Anaerobacillus alkaliphilus: one gene and its partner. The protein of the gene in region 1 interacts with the protein of each later gene in a pairwise test. Links are inferred from orthologs where the notes say so. Each region holds a gene or a part of one and is shown in the gene's direction. Other genes may lie near its edges.

Region 1 (4,595 bases):
AACACAAATCATCTCAAGAGTTTTAAATTTTTATGGAATAGGTGAGTCGCAGCTTGAAACAGAACTTCTAGATTTAATAGAAGCCCAAACCAATCCAACCATTGCACCTTTAGCAAAGGATGGGGAAGTGACCATACGTCTAACGGTTAAACATCAGAGTAAAGCAGTAGGGTTACAATTACTAGATGAATTAGAAAACTTAATTTTAGCAAGAGTAGGGGCTTATTTCTACGGCTATGATGATACTTCATTAACGAAAGAACTAATCACTATGCTTAATGACCAAAGTTTAAGTGTTGCTGCAGCTGAGAGTATTACTGGTGGGTTATTTTCGAGTGAAATTACAGCTCATCCTGGTGTTTCGAGTATTTTTAAAGGTGGAGTAACCTGCTACAGTAATGATGTAAAACAGTCTCTCCTCGAAGTGCCAAATGAAGTGATTGAACAGTTCGGCGCAGTAAGTGAACAATGTGCCAAGTATCTCGCTGAAAACGTAAGGTCTCTTTTAAAAGCCGATTTTGGAATAAGTTTTACTGGGGTAGCTGGTCCAACCAAAATAGAAGACAAAGAGGTTGGGACTGTTTTTATCGCAGTTGCAAAACTTGGCGAAGAGACAATTAGTTATCCAATCAACCTTGCTGGTACAAGGGAACAAATACAAAGCCGCTCAGTAAAGTATGGCTTGTATTGTCTGTTGAAACAATTACAAAAAGGTGGCAAAAAAAATGTACTTTGATGATTTTCAAATTTCAAATGAAATAAAAAAAGCAATAAAAGAGATGGGCTTTGAAGCTCCGTCACCAATACAAGAAAAAGTGATCCCTGTTATTCTTGAAGGTGGAGATGTTATAGGGCAAGCGCAAACAGGAACTGGAAAAACAGCCGCATTTGGAATTCCTCTTCTCGATAAAGTATCTAATGCACCATATGTCCAATCAATTATTTTAACTCCTACACGTGAGTTAGCGATTCAAGTCGCGGGCGAATTGCAAAAACTATCAAAATTTAAGCGTACACGTACGCTACCAATTTACGGTGGCCAGTCAATAGGTCATCAAATTCGTGCCTTGAAGCAAGGTGTTCATGTCATTATCGGAACACCTGGACGTGTTTTGGATCATCTGAGAAGAAAAACATTGAAATTAGACAAGGTTCATACGGTTGTTTTAGATGAAGCTGATGAAATGTTAGACATGGGATTTGTTGAGGACATTGAATCCATTTTAAAAGAGGTAAGCTCAGAGCGACAAACGCTTCTTTTCTCAGCAACGATGCCACAGGAAATTATGAAGCTATCTCGTAAATATATGAAGCAGCCAAAAGTTGTTTCAATAAATAAAGGTGAAGTAACAGCTCCTTCCATCGACCAGGTATACTTTAAAGTATTAGAAAAAAATAAGTTAGATTCGTTATGCCGTATTATTGATAGTGAAGAAATTGATTTAGGAATTTTATTTTGCCGTACCAAAAAAGGTGTTGCAGAACTGACTGAAGCCCTTCAAGCAAGAGGGTATATGGCTGATGGTCTTCATGGAGATTTAACGCAAATGCAACGTGACAGTGTTATGAAGAAATTCCGCGACTCTACAATCGAATTTTTAATTGCAACAGATGTAGCAGCTAGAGGGATTGACGTTGACAACGTTACACATGTAATTAATTATGATATTCCACAAGACCCGGAGAGTTATGTTCATAGAATTGGACGTACAGGTCGCGCTGGAAGAAAAGGATTAGCATTAACCCTTGTAACGCCAAGAGAAATGAAGCATTTACGTTCCATTGAGTCCGAGATAAAAATGTCCATTCCGTCTCAAGAAATTCCGACAATAGAGGATGTTGTTGAAAAGCAGCAAGAGTCTTGGAAGCAACAAATTGTTTCAATAATAGAAGAAGGTGAAGAACTGACACTTTTTGATTCGGTAGTAAACGAATTGCTTAGTGACTATCCACCAGAAAAAATAACTGCTGCCTTAATGAAAATTGCCTTCCACCGTGAATTTACTGTTGAAGACGACAGCTATAACTTTGGTGATACGGGTGCCGCTAAAGGAATGGTTCGTTTCTTTATCAATGTTGGTAGGAATGTCCAACTAACACCTAAAATTGTCATTGATGAGGTTTCAGAACTAGTGGGAATTCCAGCTAAGTCAATTGGTCGAATTGATATCTTTGAAAACTTTACATTTATCGAAGTTCCAGAAGACAGTGCACCTTTCCTTTATGAAGCATTACGCTATTCAAGATTAAATGGGGCTCGTGTCAATTTAGAACCAGCAAAACCAAGACCGAAACGAGAAAAGAAGGTTTAACTGCCTAAGTAATTAGAGGCTAGCTTCCATAGTATGGTAGGTGCAATTGGAGACAAATAATTTGTCTTTTCTCTTCAATTTGCACTATGCTATAAGGGAACTAGTCTCTTTTTCATTTCCAGAAAAAAGACGAATAAATGTTCGGAAAAACTATTGGCAAATCTCAAAAAACAAGTTATGATATTGATATGGGATTTTACATCAATGAAAAATTAAACACTAGTAAAGTTACATATATAAATAAGGAGAGATGAAACAATGGGAGATCGTAAAGCAGCATTAGAGATGGCGTTACGCCAGATTGAAAAACAGTTTGGAAAAGGTTCGATCATGAAACTTGGGGAACAAGCTGAACAAAGAGTTTCTACAATATCAAGTGGTTCATTAGCTGTAGATATTGCTTTAGGCGTAGGGGGATATCCAAAAGGAAGAATTATTGAAATTTACGGACCAGAATCTTCTGGTAAAACAACAGTTGCGCTTCATGCGATTGCTGAAGTACAACGTAAAGGTGGACAAGCAGCATTTATTGATGCTGAGCACGCACTTGATCCAATTTATGCTAAAAACTTAGGGGTAAATATTGACGAGTTACTTCTTTCGCAACCAGATACTGGTGAACAAGCGTTAGAAATTGCTGAAGCATTAGTACGTAGTGGTGCAGTTGATATTCTTGTAATTGACTCTGTAGCTGCTCTTGTTCCAAAAGCTGAGATTGAAGGAGAAATGGGAGATAGCCACATTGGTCTTCAAGCTCGTTTAATGTCACAGGCATTAAGAAAGCTTTCAGGGGCTATCAATAAATCCAAAACCATCGCAATCTTTATTAACCAAATTCGTGAAAAAGTTGGAGTTATGTTCGGGAATCCTGAAACAACACCAGGTGGTCGCGCACTTAAATTCTATTCTTCTGTTCGTTTAGAGGTACGTCGTGCAGAAGTGTTAAAGCAAGGTAACGATATGGTTGGTAACAAGACAAAAATTAAGGTTGTAAAGAACAAGGTTGCTCCACCATTTAAGCAAGCAGAAGTAGATATCATGTATGGAGAAGGTATTTCCCGTGAAGGTTCGCTCATAGATATTGGTTCTGACTTAGATATTGTTCTTAAAAGTGGTGCGTGGTACTCGTATAATGAGGAGCGCTTAGGTCAAGGTCGTGAAAATGCAAAGCAATTTTTGAAGGAAAACCCTGACATTACTGATGCAATTGAACTTAAAATCCGTGAACACTATGGACTTAATGGGGAGATTAAAGTTGATCTTCCAACAGAGGATGAATTTGCTGACTTACCGTTAGATTTAAAATAAGACGGTTTAAGAATGACCTTTGAATTCGCTCGGTGTGAATTTAACGGTCATTCTTTTTTGTACAAGTTTATGTAAGTTTTTTTGGTTTCTTAGGTTTAGAACCAAGTTATATTGACAAAGCTTGACAATAACAGTATGCAATTATACAATTATGTAGAATACCCGCATTTACTATTGGCTATTTTTTTTATGTTTATAAGAAAAGTAACCTGTGCTGGATGTGCACACCTAATACGAAATGAAATAATGTACTGATGAAAAACCAACAATTAGATAGCAAGGGGAGGTGAAAGTATGGAAATTAACATCTACGTGTTCATCTTCATTTTGCTAGTCTTGTCAGCAATTAGTGCAGTTGTTGGATATCTTGTTCGAAAATCCATTGCAGAAGCGAAGATTTCTAGTGCAGAACATGCAGCGAATCAAATTATTGAAGAAAGTAAGCGTGAAGCAGATCGACTAAAGAAGGAAGCTGTCCTTGAGGGGAAAGATGAAATTCATAAATTACGTCAGGATGCAGAGCGTGATGTTCGTGAACGAAGAAATGAGATTCAAAAACAAGAGAATCGTTTGGTTCAAAAAGAAGAGGTCCTTGATCGCAAAAGTGAAACCTTAGATAAAAAAGAGGAATCATTAGAAAAACGAGAGGAATCTCTCACCAAAAAACAACGACATATTGAAGAGATGAATAGCAAAGTGGAGGAACTCTTACAAAAGCAGCAAGCTGAGCTTGAACGTATTTCTGGGTTTACTAGAGAAGAAGCTAGAGAAATCATTATGAAAGACGTGAAAGACGAGTTAACTCACGAAACAGCATTAATGGTTAAAGAATTAGTTACTAGGGCGAAAGAAGAAGCTGATAAGAAAGCAAAAGAAATCGTGTCACTTGCGATTCAACGCTGTTCAGCAGACCACGTAGCCGAGACTACAGTCTCTGTTGTAACTCTTCCAAACGATGAAATGAAAGGAAGAATT
Region 2 (4,574 bases), on another replicon or contig:
CTAAACTTAACGGAACGTTCAAGTGCTGATACGGATGCTCGTCCTTCAGTGACATATACAGGTAATTTAAAAGATACTTCTGGTAATGACGTTGGCCAAGTGAATGCAACGGCTAGTGATATGGTACGTCCGATGATCTCAGCTGCTCATTTAACAACATCAGCAGGTACACAAATTACTGGAGCAGTTTCTAACACAGCGACAGCAACGACGATTTCGTTTGATCTTAGCGCTGAGCCAAATAATCGCACACTTCGTGATGGCAAAATGACGATTTCGGAAAATGTGACGATGACTGTTTCTAATCCTTTAGGCGGAACAGAAACTGAAACACTAACAAAAGGTGAAAACAACATGTCATTTGCGGCGTTAATTGCCGAATTAAATCTTGATTTCGGCTTGATCCGTGAGCTAAGAGATAGCTTTGCAGTGACAGGAACGTATACGGACAGCAATGGAAATTCCCGTTCGATTACGATTAATGTAAAAATGAAATAATGAAATTTATACAAACTAGCATTTTTGTTAATAGAGTGCTAGTTTGTTTTCTTTTGTAGTGGTAGAGCCCTTCGGGCTACTTTGTAAAGAAAGTAATATGAAGGTTTTTCATTTGTATTTAAGGCTGATATAATTGATAAAAATATAGCATTCTACTAAAAAAAGGTATTTTTACAAGTAAATTGTTAGCGCCATTTTCATACTTGTTATTGAAACCGAATTTTTATTCAAGTATGATAAACGAAGAAAAAGTTTTGTCGAAGGAGAGTCGAAATGAAAAAGGTATATAGAAACTTACTAGTAACCTTCTGCTTAGTAGCAGCAATTGGTGCAGTAGTTTTTGGTAGTGTCAAATGGAAAGAAAAAGTAGAATTATCTGGGGCTGAAGCAGCTTTTGCCTTAGAAAGTGAAGGGATTAAAGTTCGTACTGTAGATACGACAAAGTTCACAAACCCGGATAATAAACAAACAGAAACAAATAATGAAACAACAAACAATGACCAATCAACAAGCAACTCATCAACAGAAGTAACAACTGACAAGCCTCTCACATCATCAACGCAGCCGACAACAGGAACAAGCGCAGCAAATTCAGAAACTCAACCAACGAACAATACAACAGAGAATAATAAAAACATAAGCGAAGTCAAACAGGAATATATGGTGAAGTTTCTTGCGTTAGAAGGGCAAATTAGTGCTGAGCTAGATGCAATCCTAGATGCTGCTATTGCAGATGTGAAAGCAAAACAAGCCAATAATGAAAATGTTAGCATGCGTGATTTTCAAAACAAGCTCATTGCTGACGTTCAAAAATTAGAGTCAAGCTCGGACCAACAGTTTAACCGTATTTATACCGAACTTGAAGTAGACTTAGTTGCAAATGGGTTTTCTAAAAACGAAGCTAGTCCATTCCGTGCGCAATACCAAGCGGAAAAGCGTCTTCGTGAACAAAGAGCTGTTCAAAAGCTAGCAGAATTAACCAAGTAAATTAAGGTGGTAAAGTTCGACACTTTACCCTTTTTTATTGCGAAAAAGCGCGAAATAACCCGAAATGTATCTGTGAAACTATGTAGTAATATTCACAAATATGTCTTTTTGTGTGATATAATTTTACTAGTTTTGTAGAAATAAAGAGAATGATGGAGGAAATCATGGAAGAAACAATTAGCTTAAAAGAGTTATTTGAAACGTTAAGAAAACGTATTGCGTTAATTATATCTATTACAATCCTAGCTGTAGGTATTAGTGCAATTATGAGTTATTTTGTGATCACACCTAAGTACCAGGCTTCAACACAAATATTAGTCAGTCAAGCAGCGGCTGGGTCAATCTCATCGTTATTATCTGGTGGTAATCCTTTTGACTCAGATTCGAAATACATTGAAACGTATAACGTGATTATGAAAAGTCCGTATATTTTAAATCAAGTAAAAGAAGAAATCGGGATCGATAGAAATATTGCTACACAACTTACGGTATCTCAAGAAGGACGATCTCAAGTTGTGAAGATTACGGTTCAAGATACAAATCCAGTGTTGGCAACCGAAATTGCCAATGTAACTGCAGAAGTATTTCAACGGGAGATACAGTATTTATTGAAAGTAGATAACATTCATATTTTATCACGAGCAGAATTGTCAGCCGTGCCAACGCCAATTTCACCTAAGCCGAACTTAAATATGGCGATTGCGTTTGTTGTTGGGTTAATGACAAGTGTTGGATTAGCATTCTTACTTGAGTTCTTAAACAACACAGTTCGTACTGAAGAAGATATAGAAAAATTATTAGGTCTTCCAGTCCTAGGAGCGATCCCAGTAATTGATGAAGAGCATATCAATGAACATGGTTATGGTCAGTCTGAAAAAGTAGAGAAAGGAAGTGGCAAAATTGGCGCGTAAAGATAAGAATTCATTGGATCCGAAACGAAGAAGTTTGATCACTCACCTTCGACCAAAGTCACCAATTGCTGAGCAATATCGTACAATCCGTACGAATATTCAATTCTCATCATTAGATCAAGAAGTACGTACGATTGTCATTACATCTACTGGACCTGGTGAAGGGAAATCAACAACTGCTGCGAATCTAGCAGTAGTGTTAGCACAGCAAGGAAAGAATGTATTACTAGTCGATGCCGATTTACGCAAACCGACGGCTCATTATACATTTGGGCAAGTAAATACATTTGGTCTTACGAATGTGTTAACAAAGCAAAGTGAGCTTAAAGCAGTTGTACTTGAAACAGATGTAGCTAATTTATCACTGTTAACAAGTGGGCCAATTCCACCAAATCCAGCCGAGTTATTAGCGTCTGCTAGTATGGACGAATTAATTCAAGAAGCACTGCAACATTTTGATACAGTCGTCTTTGATACACCGCCAGTAATGGCTGTAACTGATGCACAGGTTCTTGCGAATAAAGCTGATGGAGCGGTTCTTGTAGTGGCAAGTGGCAAGACTGAAAAAGAAGGTGCGGTTAAGGCAAAAGAACTATTGGTGAGTGCAAAAGCGAAGTTATTAGGTGTCGTTCTAAACCGTAAAGAAACAAAACAAAGTGATTATTATTACTACTACGGAAAGAAATAGGAATAATTACCTATCATTATTTAGTACGAAAGTTGTTATAATTAGGCGTGCGAATTCTGTAAAACAATAGTAAAATGAGTCATTTTTTGTAAAGGGGGTAGGTAATATGATTGATATCCATTGTCACATACTTGCAGGGGTTGATGATGGTCCGAAAACGATTGAACAATCGTTAGCGATGGCCAAGCTAGCTGTGGAAGAAGGAATTACAACGATTATTGCCACTCCCCATCATTTTAATGGTAGTTATGAAAATTCGAGAGAAAAGATCTTCACTGAAGTAGACATGCTTAATGAAGTATTGCTAGATGCCAAGATCCCTCTAACCATTTTACCGGGGCAAGAAACACGGATACACGGAGAAATGGTTAAGAACTTAGAGAAGGCAGAAATTCTTACGTTAAATAACACAAACAAATACTTGTTTGTTGAGCTGCCATCTGATCATGTTCCTAGATATACGAACAAACTTCTATACGATATTCAATTACAAGGGTTAACGCCAATAATCGTTCATCCAGAACGTAACAGTGAAATCATCGAAACACCTGATCTATTATACAAGCTTGTGGAAAGTGGAGCATTAACGCAGGTTACAGCGTCAAGTGTGACAGGAAGATTTGGAAAGAAAATTAAGAAATTCACAAATGATCTAATTGAACACAATTTGACGCACTTTATTGCTTCAGATGCTCATAACACAACTAGTCGATCCTTTCATCTAAGAGAAGCTTACGAACTGATTGATAAGCAATATGGTGTTTCTTATCGTTATCTCTTCCAAGAAAATACAGAATTGTTAGTAAAAGGAAGTTTTGTATCGGTGAATCAACCGGAGAAGATTAAGAGGAAGAAGTTTTTGGGGATTTTTTAAGAGCAATGTAGAATGTAAAGTTTAGAATTAAGAATTATGAATTATGAATGGTGAGGGTTGGTTCGGAGGAGATTTATTGCATCTTCGATGCCATACAGATGAAAGACATCTTTTGAATAATCTTGCGCCATTCTACATTCTACATTTTGCATTCTACATTACATTAATAAGGTGATAACTATGGATCATAAAGTATCAAAGTCAATCGTAAAGACTATCCGATATATCAAGCAGGATGCAACTGATGATCAGTTAGATACAATCAAACGTTTAGTAATAGAAGCAATTGAACGAAGGAAACAATTATTGAGTAAAACTTAATCGTTTTAGGTGATGTCTCCTTACCGTTATCAATGGAGGTACTCGGTTATGCTGTGGGTGTAAAAGCCTTAGACGTTTTGTCGTCGTCGGTGTAATGTGAGGGGAGGTTTGATGCCTCGTACTTTTACTTTAATTATTTAACTCGGTAAAAGGTGGATTGACTATAAGTTTAAGTTCTGTACGAGTGTCTGGGTAAATCATACAAATGAAGGTTTAAGCAAGTTAAGTTACAAGTAGCTTGTTTGCTTAAATTTTTATTTGTATATAAATAACGGAGGTGTAGGTTTTGTCATTG

The links. Proteins that work in one complex are often made in the same cells at the same time.
Region 2: the proteins of recA (region 1) and DS745_RS07640 interact in binary tests that used the Bacillus subtilis proteins (3 or more experiments, as listed by UniProt). The link is inferred for Anaerobacillus alkaliphilus from one-to-one orthologs.

Annotation. Positions count from the first base shown.
Region 1 is NZ_QOUX01000046.1:234,082-238,676, reverse strand. The notes cover bases 1,632-4,595. They hold recA (recombinase RecA), read left to right. Parts: upstream 1,632-2,570; coding sequence 2,571-3,620; downstream 3,621-4,595. Other genes in these bases: rny (ribonuclease Y), read left to right, coding at 3,915-4,595; DS745_RS16340 (DEAD/DEAH box helicase), read left to right, coding at 1,632-2,312. In the rest of the region: DS745_RS16345 (competence/damage-inducible protein A), read left to right, coding at 1-736; more of DS745_RS16340, read left to right, coding at 726-1,631. UniProt on the Bacillus subtilis protein: Multifunctional protein involved in homologous recombination, DNA repair and competence.
Region 2 is NZ_QOUX01000026.1:152,706-157,279, reverse strand. What follows is about bases 580-3,522. They hold DS745_RS07640 (YveK family protein), read left to right. Parts: upstream 580-1,649; coding sequence 1,650-2,396; downstream 2,397-3,522. Other genes in these bases: DS745_RS07630 (tyrosine-protein phosphatase), read left to right, coding at 3,191-3,522; DS745_RS07635 (CpsD/CapB family tyrosine-protein kinase), read left to right, coding at 2,386-3,084; DS745_RS07645 (hypothetical protein), read left to right, coding at 772-1,485. Also shown: DS745_RS07650 (S-layer homology domain-containing protein), read left to right, coding at 1-498; more of DS745_RS07630, read left to right, coding at 3,523-3,958; DS745_RS24535 (hypothetical protein), read left to right, coding at 4,139-4,279; DS745_RS07625 (nucleoside-diphosphate sugar epimerase/dehydratase), read left to right, coding at 4,566-4,574. UniProt on the Bacillus subtilis protein: Required for YwqD kinase activity. May bring YwqD and its substrates into contact. Probably involved in the regulation of capsular polysaccharide biosynthesis.